DNA from 3 places in the Paenibacillus suaedae genome. Region 2 is predicted to be linked to each of the others. Evidence: riboswitches for the same ligand, from Rfam matches in the RefSeq annotation. Region 2 holds a riboswitch; each other region holds the start of a gene.
The links. A riboswitch is a leader RNA that binds a small molecule or an ion and turns the genes downstream of it on or off. The one in region 2 is predicted to bind thiamine pyrophosphate.
Positions count from the first base shown of each region.

Region 1: it holds a riboswitch for thiamine pyrophosphate, as region 2 does, so the genes downstream of both, RQP50_RS22300 (ECF transporter S component) here and RQP50_RS04475 (YkoF family thiamine/hydroxymethylpyrimidine-binding protein) in region 2, are expected to answer to the same signal.
Region 3: it holds a riboswitch for thiamine pyrophosphate, as region 2 does, so the genes downstream of both, RQP50_RS19660 (hypothetical protein) here and RQP50_RS04475 (YkoF family thiamine/hydroxymethylpyrimidine-binding protein) in region 2, are expected to answer to the same signal.

Region 1 is NZ_JAVYAA010000006.1:206,126-210,341, reverse strand. It holds gene RQP50_RS22310 (energy-coupling factor transporter transmembrane component T family protein) at 1-152, opposite strand, end outside; gene RQP50_RS22305 (ABC transporter ATP-binding protein) at 149-1,732, opposite strand; gene RQP50_RS22300 (ECF transporter S component) at 1,797-2,393, opposite strand; TPP riboswitch at 2,483-2,596, opposite strand; gene RQP50_RS22295 (MFS transporter) at 2,820-4,216, opposite strand, start outside.
Region 2 is NZ_JAVYAA010000001.1:1,012,562-1,016,777, forward strand. It holds gene RQP50_RS04465 (ABC transporter ATP-binding protein) at 1-1,386, opposite strand, end outside; gene RQP50_RS04470 (ECF transporter S component) at 1,388-1,963, opposite strand; gene RQP50_RS04475 (YkoF family thiamine/hydroxymethylpyrimidine-binding protein) at 2,049-2,642, opposite strand; TPP riboswitch at 2,788-2,894, opposite strand; gene RQP50_RS04480 (HAMP domain-containing sensor histidine kinase) at 3,089-4,216, opposite strand, start outside.
Region 3 is NZ_JAVYAA010000005.1:28,658-32,873, reverse strand. It holds gene RQP50_RS19670 (response regulator transcription factor) at 1-603, opposite strand, end outside; gene RQP50_RS19665 (stalk domain-containing protein) at 707-2,119, shown strand; TPP riboswitch at 2,432-2,545, shown strand; gene RQP50_RS19660 (hypothetical protein) at 2,742-2,942, shown strand; gene RQP50_RS19655 (ABC transporter substrate-binding protein) at 2,912-3,970, shown strand; gene RQP50_RS19650 (thiamine-binding protein) at 4,118-4,216, shown strand, end outside.

The sequences.
Region 1 (4,216 bases), on a different contig from region 2:
AACAGCAGTGTGTAGAAAGTTAGCTGATAACATGCAAAATCAAGCTCTCGGGTTAGCAGCGCAATAATGAGCAAAGCGAGAAAGACGAGAAGCTTGAGCGCAGGGTTAACCTGATGGAGCCATGTTTCAGATTTGGGAGCGAGCAGTTTCATTTCATCTGCACCTCCCGCATTGTCTGTCCACTTGGGGAAACTTCTTGTTCCATCAGTTGGCCTTTCTCAACATGCCATATCCGATCTGCAAAACGATCCACGATATTCATGTCATGTGTCACCATGACTATGGCGGTTCCTTCTGTCCGAAGCCGGTTCAACTTTTCCAATATAGCAAATGTATTTTTAGCGTCTTGCCCGAAGGTTGGCTCATCCAGGAGCAGGATCGGACGCTTACGCATCATCGCTGTGGCGACACTTAATCTGCGTTTCTGACCAAGTGACAAATGATACGGATGCCGATTCTGTCCGATATTCAGATCGAATGATTCCAAGACTTGTTCCACTCTATGTGCAATGTCCGATTCATTCCAGTTGTTTTGCCTAGGTTCATAAGCAAGCTCATCATAGATCGAATCCGTTAGAAACTGCATCTCAGGATTCTGAAATACGAAGGCGAGTTCGGCTGGAGGCTGCTTTCCCGTATTTCCGAATCGCGGGAACCATCGCTTGCGAGCCGGTGCTGGCAGCTCTTGACCCTCAATAAGATAAATGCCGCTAGTACGCAGAATTTGCATAAGAGACAACAATAGTGTGCTCTTGCCAGCCCCGTTCTCTCCAATAATCGTTATCCATTCACCCGGATAAATATCAACGCTCGGGACGGATATGCGACGAATCTCTTCATAGTATCCGCTAAAATCACGCAAAGAGAGCAGTGGCTGCAGGGCTTGCAGACGCGCGTAGATGTGCCCACCGTCCTGCTTGCAATGAGGCTGTTGAAATCCGTTCGCCGTTCGTTGCTGCGATATGGCTTGGTAGGCTTCTGAATGAATGTAGTCCTGCCATACACCTGGATACCATATGCCATACTCAATGAGCTTATCTTTATGGTGTAGAAATACGATCTGCGGTTCATCGTCCGCAATGATTCGTCCAGTGCTGTCGAATAATACCACACGATTGATAATGTCGATAACATGCTCGATTTTGTGCTCCACGATTAGAATGGTGGAGGAATCGGCAGCTTGTTTTACGGTGTCCCAGACTTGTTTCGTTCCTTCAGGATCAAGAAGCGCTGTAGGCTCATCGAGGAACAGCACCTCCGGTTCTAGCAGCAGGACGGACGCAAGTGCGAGCCGCTGCTTCATCCCTTGGGATAGCGTTTGGATTTCTGTATGCAGATTGTTGAACTGCAATCCCACTCGTTCAAGTATGCCTATCATGTATGCTGGCATTTGATCACGTGGGATTGAGAGATTTTCCAGTACAAAGGCGAGCTCTTCATCTACATATGGCATGCAGAACTGGCTGTCCGGATCTTGGAATACGTAGCCCCAGCTTGAAGGAAGCTTAATCTGATCGTATTTCATCGGCACTTCGATAGAGTGGGGCATAATTCCGCTTAATACTTGCAGCAATGTTGATTTGCCACAACCGCTTGGCCCGAGGAGCAGTACCTTCTCACCGGTAGAAATGTGGAAGGAGAGGTCCTTGAACAGCAAGGAATCCTCTCCTGGAAATGTTAGGCGCAAGCGGTCAACAAATGCAGACGAATTCGCATGAGATTCCTGTTGCATGTGTAACCACCTTATTCCGAATTTATGGCGTACGCACAAATTCTATCTATTCATATTATGCGTGCTATTGATTAAGTACCGCGTAATCCTCTTTGGACACAGGACGTATGGATTTGGTTACCCCTGTCGCTTCCAATGCACGAACGAGCAAGCCGGCAAATACGCCAGCGAAGATGAACGCACTAATGACACGAAGTCCATACTTCAAGACGAGCACCCATGTCTCGTAATCTGCATATCCATAACCGAGATCGATGATGAATGAGCCGACTGCGGACAGAATGCCAGCGATACCTGCGATGACGATGCTGTGCTTGCGGTATCCGGTCATGGTGAATGCCAATTCTGCCGCCAGACCTTGTACACAGCCATACACAATCGTCTCTAGTCCCCAAGCAGAGCCAAGAATAGCCGATAAATTAGCGGCAGCAAGACTTGCTAGGAAGCAGACGCCGGGCTTGCGAATGACCAGGTACGCGAATGGGCCAGCCATAAACCACATGCCATATGTTAATTGTCCTGCTTGTGGGAACAGCGGCTTCGCGAGACTGTAGACGCTCTCCCACATTTTGAAGATCACACCAAATACGACCCCGATCATCACGGTAATGAGAATATCCGTAAACTTTAATTTGTTGCTTCTCTGTTGTTCTGGCAACATAACCCTCTCCTTTGTTGTATAGCTTGCATACAAAAAACCGTCTGGCAACCAGACGGTAGAAGAGTCCTAGATCACAGCAGAGCATGATCACATGACAAATACAGATTCTCTACGCTGGCATTACCCAGATCAGATTAACGGTCAGTAGCGGTATACCTATCTACAATCTCAGCTTGATTCCTCAAGCCCCCGAATTTGTATGACTATGCAATTGCTCATATCATACAATATTCATGTTAGGTTGACAACGAAATGTTTACAAAAAACATAAAAATTACTAGAGAGATAGAAGCCAATGATTGCAATTGTTAGCTAGACAACATAAGAAAAGAGGAATAAGGAGATAAGGAGCGTGTTTAGGAGATTTGAAGAGGGGGGAATAGACAAAAATGAGGATCAGGAAGAAATCCTGATCCTCATGAATAGTTAATCGTGTGAAGCTGTAGAATGTCGTCTCAATGACAAGCTGTATACGATCCCTCCGCAAGCAAGAACTGCTATGAGCAGAATAATCAGGCCGCTGTATAAGGGGAATGAAGCAGCTTCATTGGCAACGGTAGGTGTCAGTGAAGTCAACAGCCACCCGTGTGTAAGCAGACCGCCGACTACAGCGATGCCGATGCCTTCAGCCATAAAGCATGCAAAGCTGAGCATGCTCATTCCTTCTCCTGCTTGGTCAGGTGCAAGTGATTCTGCAACGGAAGCAGAGATAACCGTCTTAATGAATGACAACCCTCCGAACACGAGCACGAGTGCGAACGTCATCAGCCATGGAGAATCATTCCCCCACGCAAGGAGCGTGACGAAACTAAATGTGACGAGACCTAATCCAGCGACAAAAACAAATGAAGTTCCTCTCTTATCAACGAGAGTTCCACCGAGTATGCCGAACAGAATGACGCTGAGTGTCCCTGGGAAAATGATCGCGCTGCCGATAACAGCGGTCGAGAGTTGATGTACATCCCGCATGAAGTAAGGAACCATGGAAATAAATCCAGCTACCGTTCCTAGCAAAATGGAACCAGCAAGCGTGCCGAGTACATATGGTCGATTAGCGAACAGGGATGGAGCAATAAATGGTTCGCGAATACGTCGGATGTGCAAGGCAAACCCAAGAACGAGAATCATACTGCAGACCAGATAGAACCAGACATATGTCGTAGTAAACAAGGTAAATAGAATAATGCCTGCTGACAAGAGGGCAATGCCGATGATATCTGTTCTCCCATTGCGAGAAGGCTCCTGCGGCAGTGCGGTCAAGAAGAAGGGGAGACTGACTATTGTCATTACCGGAATGATAAATAGGTAGGACCAATGCACATAATCTGCCAGTACACCGCCTACAGCTGGGCCAATCCCTTCACCAAGCGCTACCATAGAACCAATCATGCCAAACGCCTTGCCTCGATGCTGTTCTCCAACGTAGCGAGTGACCATAACCATGATGAGTCCGGGCACAGCCGAAGCCCCGGCACCTTGTATCAATCTGGCTGACAATACAGCTGAAAAGTAGTCATGGGCGAAGAAACCGAGCAACGAGCCACTACCATAGATGAGCACACCGATGAGCAGCGGCTTCTTAATGCCGTATTGGGATGACAGGGTGCCATAAATGATGGAGCCGAGCGCGAAGGTAATCATGAAGCATGTGTTGATCCAATTCGCAACGGACGGAGTGATACTGAAATCGTGTGCGATGTCGGGCAATGATACGTTGAACACAGTCTCATTCAACACACTGAAAAAAGCTAAAAAGCTTAACCATGCGATCGATTTCTTCACATTGGGAAAGGCATACACGGGTTGTTCTTGTTCTGCCGCCT
Region 2 (4,216 bases):
GAATGCAAGTTCATCGAACACGGTATCAGTAATGAACTGATGCTCTGGATTCTGGAATACATATCCGATGAAGGCTCTCAGCTCCCGCTCCGCATATCGATGAAGAGGCATGCCATTCAGAATGATTTGACCTTCATCCGGCTGTGTCAATCCAGACAAGAGGGAGGCGAGGGTAGACTTCCCAGCTCCGTTTGGGCCGACAAGTGCTACCCATTCCCCTGCATGCAGAGTAAGGGACACGTGATCAAGGATTACTCTTCCTTTACGCCGATAGACAAGGTCGTGCGCTTGCAGGACTTCCTCAGGCTTTCGTGGGGAATCGTTAGATTGAGCTGATGTTAGGATGCGCATTGCATCCTGCTGTACGCATTCAGGCAGCGACAGCAGCAGCTTCAAGAGATCTTCGTCTGTGAGTGCAGGGTCTGCGGCTGTGAGACGCTGACGAACGAACTGATCATCATAATTGCTGAAATCGCAAATATTGCTACTATCGTCATCGTTGTTGCTATCGCTACTGTTGCTGTGATTAAACCACTCACGGATGAATTGCTGCAGTTCCAGCGCTTGCGGAAGCCAGATACCGCGTGACTTGGCTTCAGCTGCATGATGCTTGAAGTAGGAGACAGGAAGACCGTCAAAGACGAGGGCTCCAGCCTCATCCATCACGAGCAGGCGATCCGTCATGCCGATCCAATCGTCCAATTGATGCTCAATGATAAGCAGAGCCATCCCTTCCTTGCGTGCCAGTTCTGAAATGAGTACAGCAAATTGATGTCTTGTACACGGATCGAGATTCGATGTAGGCTCATCCAACACAAGCATGTGCACGCGAAGGGCTAGAGCGCAGGCAAGAGCCAGCTTCTGTTTCATGCCTCCTGACAGCTCGTGGATATACGCATGTCGCCATCCGAGCAATCCTACCTTTTCTAATACCTCTTGAATCATGGATTCCATCTCAGTTCGAGGGCAATCCCGATTTTCTAGGCAAAAGGCTATTTCTTCTTCTACACGCAGCATACAGAACTGACTTTCGAAATCTTGAAATACAATTCCGATATGCTGGGCCGCTTCACCGGAATCGTACTGTTCGATTGGCTTGCCATACAGATGGACACTGCCTTCAACGAGACTGTCTATTGCATGTGGATACAGCCCGGTAAGGCAAAAGGCTAGCGAGCTCTTGCCGCAGCCGCTTGGGCCTAGCAGCAGAACGGTTTCCCCCTCATGCAGGGTGACATTGATGTTGGATAAGACAGGCTCGCCTTCGGTCTCGAAGGCGAGTGTCAGATCAGTGGCTTCCAGTGTAATAAGAGTTCCATGCTCGACGTCACGTTGTATATTCAATTGTGCTGGGTACTTGGGAATGAGAAGCGCTGGGCTTGCCATGTTATCGTTGCCCCTTTGCAATTGGGAAGCTTCTCAGAACTCCTGTATTGGCCAAGGCGTCCGCAATCCATTTGCCAAGCAGACCTGAGATGAGTGCGCCACTTATACAGCGAACGACGAACATCGCGATGATGAGACCAACAGAGTAGGCCGCATAACCGCTGCGGAAATACCCCCACGCGAAGCTGAATACAGCGGAGCCCACCCCAGCCAGCATGAGCACTTTGGTTGAATAATTCCGATATCTTGTAGCGGCAAATACGGCTTCGGCGCCTAAACCTTGAATAAGGGCGGATACAATCAAAATAGGTCCTACGGCGTTGCCGATTAATACCTCAACCAATCCAGCGACTGTCTCTGAAATGACGGCAGCCCCCGGTTTGCGGATGATATAGGTGGCGATGATCGATACGATAAACCAAATGCCGAAGATGACTTCATATCCCATCGGCCCCATAAAGCCAACAAGCACATTGCCTATTTGCAAGAAGAGCAGATAAATGACGGCAAACACAACAGATAATGAACTGAGAACGACGATATCTCGTAATTTCCATTGGCTGTTTCGCGAATTCATGAACATTCCTCTTTTCTTAAAACGATGATCGGATGAGTCCGTTGGGTTTGTAGCTTGCATTTTTGAATTTCTTTTTCTTCAGCTGCTACCTTGTGGAAGGGCTGTTGGCTGACATCGTAGTTGTCATCACCACATGGGACTTGTCTGATTTTCTCGCCCGATTAAACGCGTTCTCAAGTGTAGCAAATACTCGCTGTGCATCTCCTTCTAAGCGGCTTGCATAATGAGCGCTCTCATCGAAAGTGCCTTCTTCCTTAGCAAGGCCAATGATCTCATAGATCGTATCCATGTAATCTGCTGTTCCGAGCGGGTAGAGAGCAAAATGAGCAGCGATCTTGAGAGGAATCGCTTGATATCGTTCCGCATTCATTCGAATTTCGTCCGTACTCATGAAGGCATCTCCTTGTGTGTCGCCCGGACAGCCAACAGAGAACGTAGCATTCAGCACAACATGTTCTCCACTTGCCGCGCTATGTAAATAGATAGACTGTACGACATCGAATACATGTTCACTGCGCCCACGAACCCAGGTGCTGACATCATCGGTATGGCACCATACCTTAGACATATCTGTGTCTCGCAACGCTCCTAAAATAAGTTCAACGAAGCGATCGCTCATCGGATAGATGGAAAAGCGACAACCAACGATGCGGCTCGTGCCGCAAGATAACTGACTCATAACTTATATCCTCCCAGACGAATCAAATTGTGGCCAGCAGACAACAAAAAAACTGCACCGTGAGTCGGTGCAGTTGCGCTTGAGGATACAAGGGTATGACATGGCTTCATGCAATGACGAACATGACGAAGCCGCAGCTTATATCAATCAGTCGACTACACTTCCCCACGCTAGTATTATCTAGTTCGGGTTATAAGGGTTAACAGCGTTGCCGCTGTCTCTCAGCTTGTTACAGCACCCCTAGTGTTCGAATTCACTATGCAGTTGTTCCATTGTTCATATGCTTGACAGCTTTCATTATACACGGGATGATCCGTTTGTAAAGGGTGCAATACCAAAAGGGATACTTCAAACTGGAGCTTAATATTGCAATGGGCTAGATCCGGGCATACAAACGATCCGTGGTATCGCAGTCTGAAGGTGATACCCGACATCGTGAAGGGACTCTAGTCCTCCGTAATAGTCAACGTGATTTGAAACAAGGTATGGTAACACTGATCCTGCGTTAATTCAATCGTGCCATCATGGAGCGTTATGATTTTTTTGCAAATGGCGAGACCTAATCCTGTACTGTCTTTAATCGGGCCGTCGCCACGGATGAATTCTTCGAAAATATGTTCCTTGATCGGCTCCTGAACGCCAATTCCGTCGTCTCCGATCCACAGTATAACGTTTCCTTCTTGTCGTGCACATGAGACATAGAGCACCGTTCCCGCTGGATTATATCGCAGTGTATTGCTAATTAAGTTGGTGATGACGCGACTCATATGAATCTTGTCCATCTTGACATAGAGCGGCTCTTCCGGGATATGTGCTTCAAGCTCAAATCCCTTCTCTTCTATTTCCGGATAAAATTCCGCCACGAGCTGCTGGAACCATTTCGTAATGTTCACTTTCTCTTTGCTCAATTCCGTATGCTTGTCATCCAGCTTCGCCAGTTCAAATAGGTCTTTAATCAAATTGGCCATATAAGCTGACTTATCGTAAATGTATTGAATATATTTGCGGGTATCTTTGTCTTCCAATGCCTGATTGTCCAACAGGAGCTGCGAATAACCGTAAATCGAAGTAATCGGCGTCTTCAAATCATGCGATAGATGCAGCAGCATGTTTCGCTTATTGTTCTCGGCAGCTTCCTTCTCGGCAGAAGTACGCTGCAGACGTTCAGCCATGCCGTTAAACGCCTCTTGTATTTCCGCGAATTCCTGTTCGGCTGAGTAATGAAGCCGCTTCGTGTAATTGAAGTGCTCCATCTCTTTGATGCCTTCCAAGATTTGCCGCAGCGGCTTTTTCACTTGTCTAACCGAATAGCGGGCGTAAAAGTAAAGCAGGATAAACAATAAAATAGCTAATAATGCAGCAAAGATCGTTGTCGCAGTTGATAATTTCAACAAGCGTTCAGGAATTTTCCACAGCAATACATAAGATTCGCCGTTCGGCCCTTTTGCTTGATAAGCATGATAGGAGATTGCATCATCGTTTCGCTCTACATCCATTTTGGCATACATTTGGCCGTCTTCGTAATGCTTGATGTTGTCCTCTTTGTTTCCTTTGACAAAAATGATTTCGCCTGA
Region 3 (4,216 bases), on a different contig from region 2:
CACGTTCAGCAAATGCTCGCGGGTACAGACTTTCCCTTGCATTTTGAGCAAGGTGATGACAATTTGAGCTTCCTGGTACGTGAATTGCAGGGGTGCTTTCTTCCAATAAAACCGATGGCTTTCGGATTCGTATAACAAATTCGCGTTATTGTTCAAAATGAGCCCCGAAGCTTTCCGCTCCGACGTACGCATCCGGCGTAGAATTGCCTGCATCCGGGCGACGAGTTCTCGCGGACTGAACGGTTTGCACAAGTAATCGTCGGCTCCACGTTCTAAACCCCGGATTTTGTCCTCTTCCTCGATTTTAGCCGTAAGCATGACGATAGGCGCGCTGCTGATTTTGCGCATTTCCCAGCATGCCGTAGTACCGTCCATGAAAGGCATCATAATATCCAGAATGATGAAAGATGGAGCCTCAGTTTTCACCAGTTCAACAGCTCGCTGCCCATCGCTCGCGGCAAGCACTCGGCAGTTCAGTGCCCCAAAGTATTCCTGCAAAAACGAGACGAGCGAAGCATCATCGTCCGCAATCAGAATAGGACCTTCAAGCTGCAGCTTATCCATCGGAACGTTCACCTCCACGGCTATCATTTTATCAGACATGATGCTCTCGTGTTCTTTATATGATCTTTACAATTCTCCGTTACATTGGTCAAGAGCCCCGTCTTACGTTGGCTCAAAACCTTTTCAGAGAGGCGATGAGTGAATGATGGTAAACAAAATGATAAAACCTGTACTTTTTGCCGGAATGGTACTTTCCGTTATTCAACCGGCGATTATTTTGGCTGCTGATAACAATTTGGCTTCGATCTCGGCTGCGGGAAACAACACCGCTGCGGCAATCCGCCCCTTTGACGGCGAGATTATCAATAACTCACTGGCCGTAAGTCCCGACGAGCAAACTGCGGTTGTCTCGGATAGTCGTCAGCCATGGATTCGAGTCTATGATCTTGCCCAAGGAACTTTGCGTAAGGAGATCCGCGGCTTTGTTACACCAAGAAACATTATGTTCATTAACGGCGGTTTGCAGTTTGTCGTTTCGGATAGCACACTGGGCACCCTGCGATTTTACAACACGGAAGACCTGGCATTGAAGGATGAGGTTGCAGTGGGTCAAGGCGCATTTGGAACTGATGTCACCGCGGACGGAAATACCATGTATGTCAACAATGAAGCCAAAAGTACAGTAACGGTTGTGGATCTCGGGCAGCATAAGACGACCGCTGTCATTCCGGGATTCTCCCAACCCCGTCAAGGGATAAAAGTATCTCCCGACGGTCGTTATGTGTTTGTTACTAACTTCAAGGGAGACAAGGTATCGGTTGTGGATGTCAAAACCAATTCAATCATCCATGAGATCTCCGGATTTTCGAAGATTCGAGCGATTTCAATATCCGCCGATGGCTCTACCATGTATGCGGCAAACAGCGGGCGTAATAGTATTGCCATAGTGGACATCTCACAAGGCAAAATCATTGGCGAGGTAAAGGTTGGGCGCGATCCTTACGGCGCATCCCTTTCTCCTGATGGAAAGATCCTTTTTGCCAGCAACAAGCTGGATAACTCCATTAATATAATCAGCACCTCCGACAACAGCATCATCGGGAGTATAAAAGGATTTTTAGAGCCCCGGCAAGCGATCAGCTTCAGCAAGGATGGGAACTTTGCTTATGTCCTTAATCGCGATCTCTCCATTTCTCGAGTGGATGTGAAGGCTGGTATGATTCTTGATACTGTAAGCGATAAAGATGATATTTATTATGATGTCAAGGTCAATGTTAAAGGCAATCCGATTCAAAGTGAAGAGTATCCTTATTATAAATCCAAAGCCGACATCATTTATGTTCCTGTACGTTTCGTTACAGAGGCTTTGGGTGCAACAGTGGAATGGAATAATGATTTTCAAACCATTCAAATCAACTACAACGGCAAAATCAATTCAGTTAACGTGGGAGGTAAAACCGCATTGGCAGGTGATCAACAGATCCAACTCGATGGTCCGGTTGAAAAAAACGGGGAACGCACCTTTGTTCCGTTAAGCTTTATTTCGAAAGTCATGGGAGCCAGCGTAAAGTGGGATAATCCAAGCAGAACAGTAAATATTACGCCGGTTAAGTAATGATATAAAACGCTGCCTAGTCAATTGGTAGCCCTTGCATGAGCTTTGATTCTCTACGCCAAGAAATCAATGAGGTAATTATTTTGAGTTAAAATGGAAGATTGTCCCTTGTTTCACATGGAACTTTTTTCGACAGGAATCTAGTGAATATGAGCAATCTGCTGTCATAAAGCATACGAATAACGAAGTTGATGGGAGATATGAGCATTGCCCCAATGATCAGCGGACACTTTGCAATTTCTGTTTGTCACTGGACTTTCTGATGGATGAGGACTATAATTACCCGTGTAATAGGTAGCTTCGATAACTGCATATGCACGCTAGGGGTGCTGGAATTTGGCCGGCTGAGATTGTATCCCATTAAGATACCGACCCTTACACCTGATCTGGGTAATGCCAGCGTAGGAAAGACGTTGAACCGCGTCATTATTGTTATAATTAGGTTGCTTGCTTATTCGTCATGCTCTGCATGAATGTGCGCTGCTTTGGGCAGAATGGACATGATTGCAGTACGGATGAACGAATGCCGGATGACCTTATTGACGTGATTCATCGTATGATGCACATTCGCATATACGCGTAGAACGGCACACAAAGCGTCCCAGAGGGGGCGCTTTTTTTTGTGGATCTGAATCGTGTTGCAGGACGGCGGGACGGGAACTTGCTCATCCACACATATACGATCGAGCGGATCGTCCAACTGGTGAACGCGGCAGGCGTTATCGAAGCACTTTCTAATTTCATGATCGGCTCTCCACTAGTGAGGGAAGGAAGAAAAGGGGGATTCATCATATGCAACGGACACGCTTTACACGAGGGTTGATGCTGGCGCTCGTTATCATGATGACATTTGCGCTCGCTGCTTGCGGCGGCAAGGGTCAAGAAGCAGGACAAGGGAGTCAGGCAGAGGGGAACACGACTCAGGAGCAAGGAACTGATAAGTCGAAGGAGAAACGCGACATTAAGCTTGTGCTTGATTGGACGCCGAATACGAACCATACTGGCTTGTATGTCGCTAAGGAGAAGGGCTACTATGAGGAAGAAGGTCTGAATGTTGAGATATTGCAGCCGAGTACTGGCGCATCAGAGGCGATGATCGCATCGGGAGAAGCGCAATTCGGTGTTAGTGTTCAGGAAAGTATTACGATGGCTCGACAACAAAATGTTCCGATCGTGTCGATTGGTGCGATCATTCAGCATAATACATCAGGCTTTGCCGCGCCGAAGGACAAGAACATCAAGTCACCTAAGGACTTTGAAGGCAAAACGTATGGCGGCTGGGGCTCTCCGGTTGAGGAGATGATTATCCGCACGATTATGGAAAAGGACGGCGGCGACTATAGCAAGCTGAAGAGCGTCAACATGGGCAATGCCGATTACTTTACAGCTGTGAAGAAGGATATTGATTTCGCGTGGATCTTTTACGCTTGGACAGGTATTGAAGCAGAGCTTCGCGGTGAGCCGATTGATATGCTGTACGTCAATCAATATGCGAAGGAACTCGATTATTATACGCCGGTTCTTTCGACAAGCGAGAAGCTGATCAAGGAAGATCCTGAATTGATTAAGGCATTCATGCGTGCTACGTCCAAGGGATATCAATATGCGATTGACAATCCAGAAGATGCAGCCAACCTGCTGCTTAAAGCGGTGCCGGATTTGAACAAAGACCTGGTTATCGCAAGCCAGAAATGGCTGAGTCCGAAGTATAAAGACGATGCACCTCGCTGGGGCGAGCAAAAGCGTGACGTATGGGCAAATTACATGAATTGGCTCGTGGAGAACAAATTAATGGATAAGAGCATCGATGTAGACAAGGCGTTTACGAATGACTTCTTGCCAGCTTCATAAGCCTGCACGGTTATAGGAATGGGCAATGGGCGCATATGCGCCCTTTTGCTGTATTTCGTTACAGGATGATCGTCACGAGATAATCGTTACTAAGTGATCATTCGAATGAACGTTATATCTGGATTGCGAAAGAGGAGGGGAAGCAAGATGGCGAACAGTTTAGTAAGTATTCAGATCGTTCCGAAGACGAAAAATGGGGAAGACGTAATTCCCTATGTAGATCGTGCAATCGAAGTCATTCAAGCA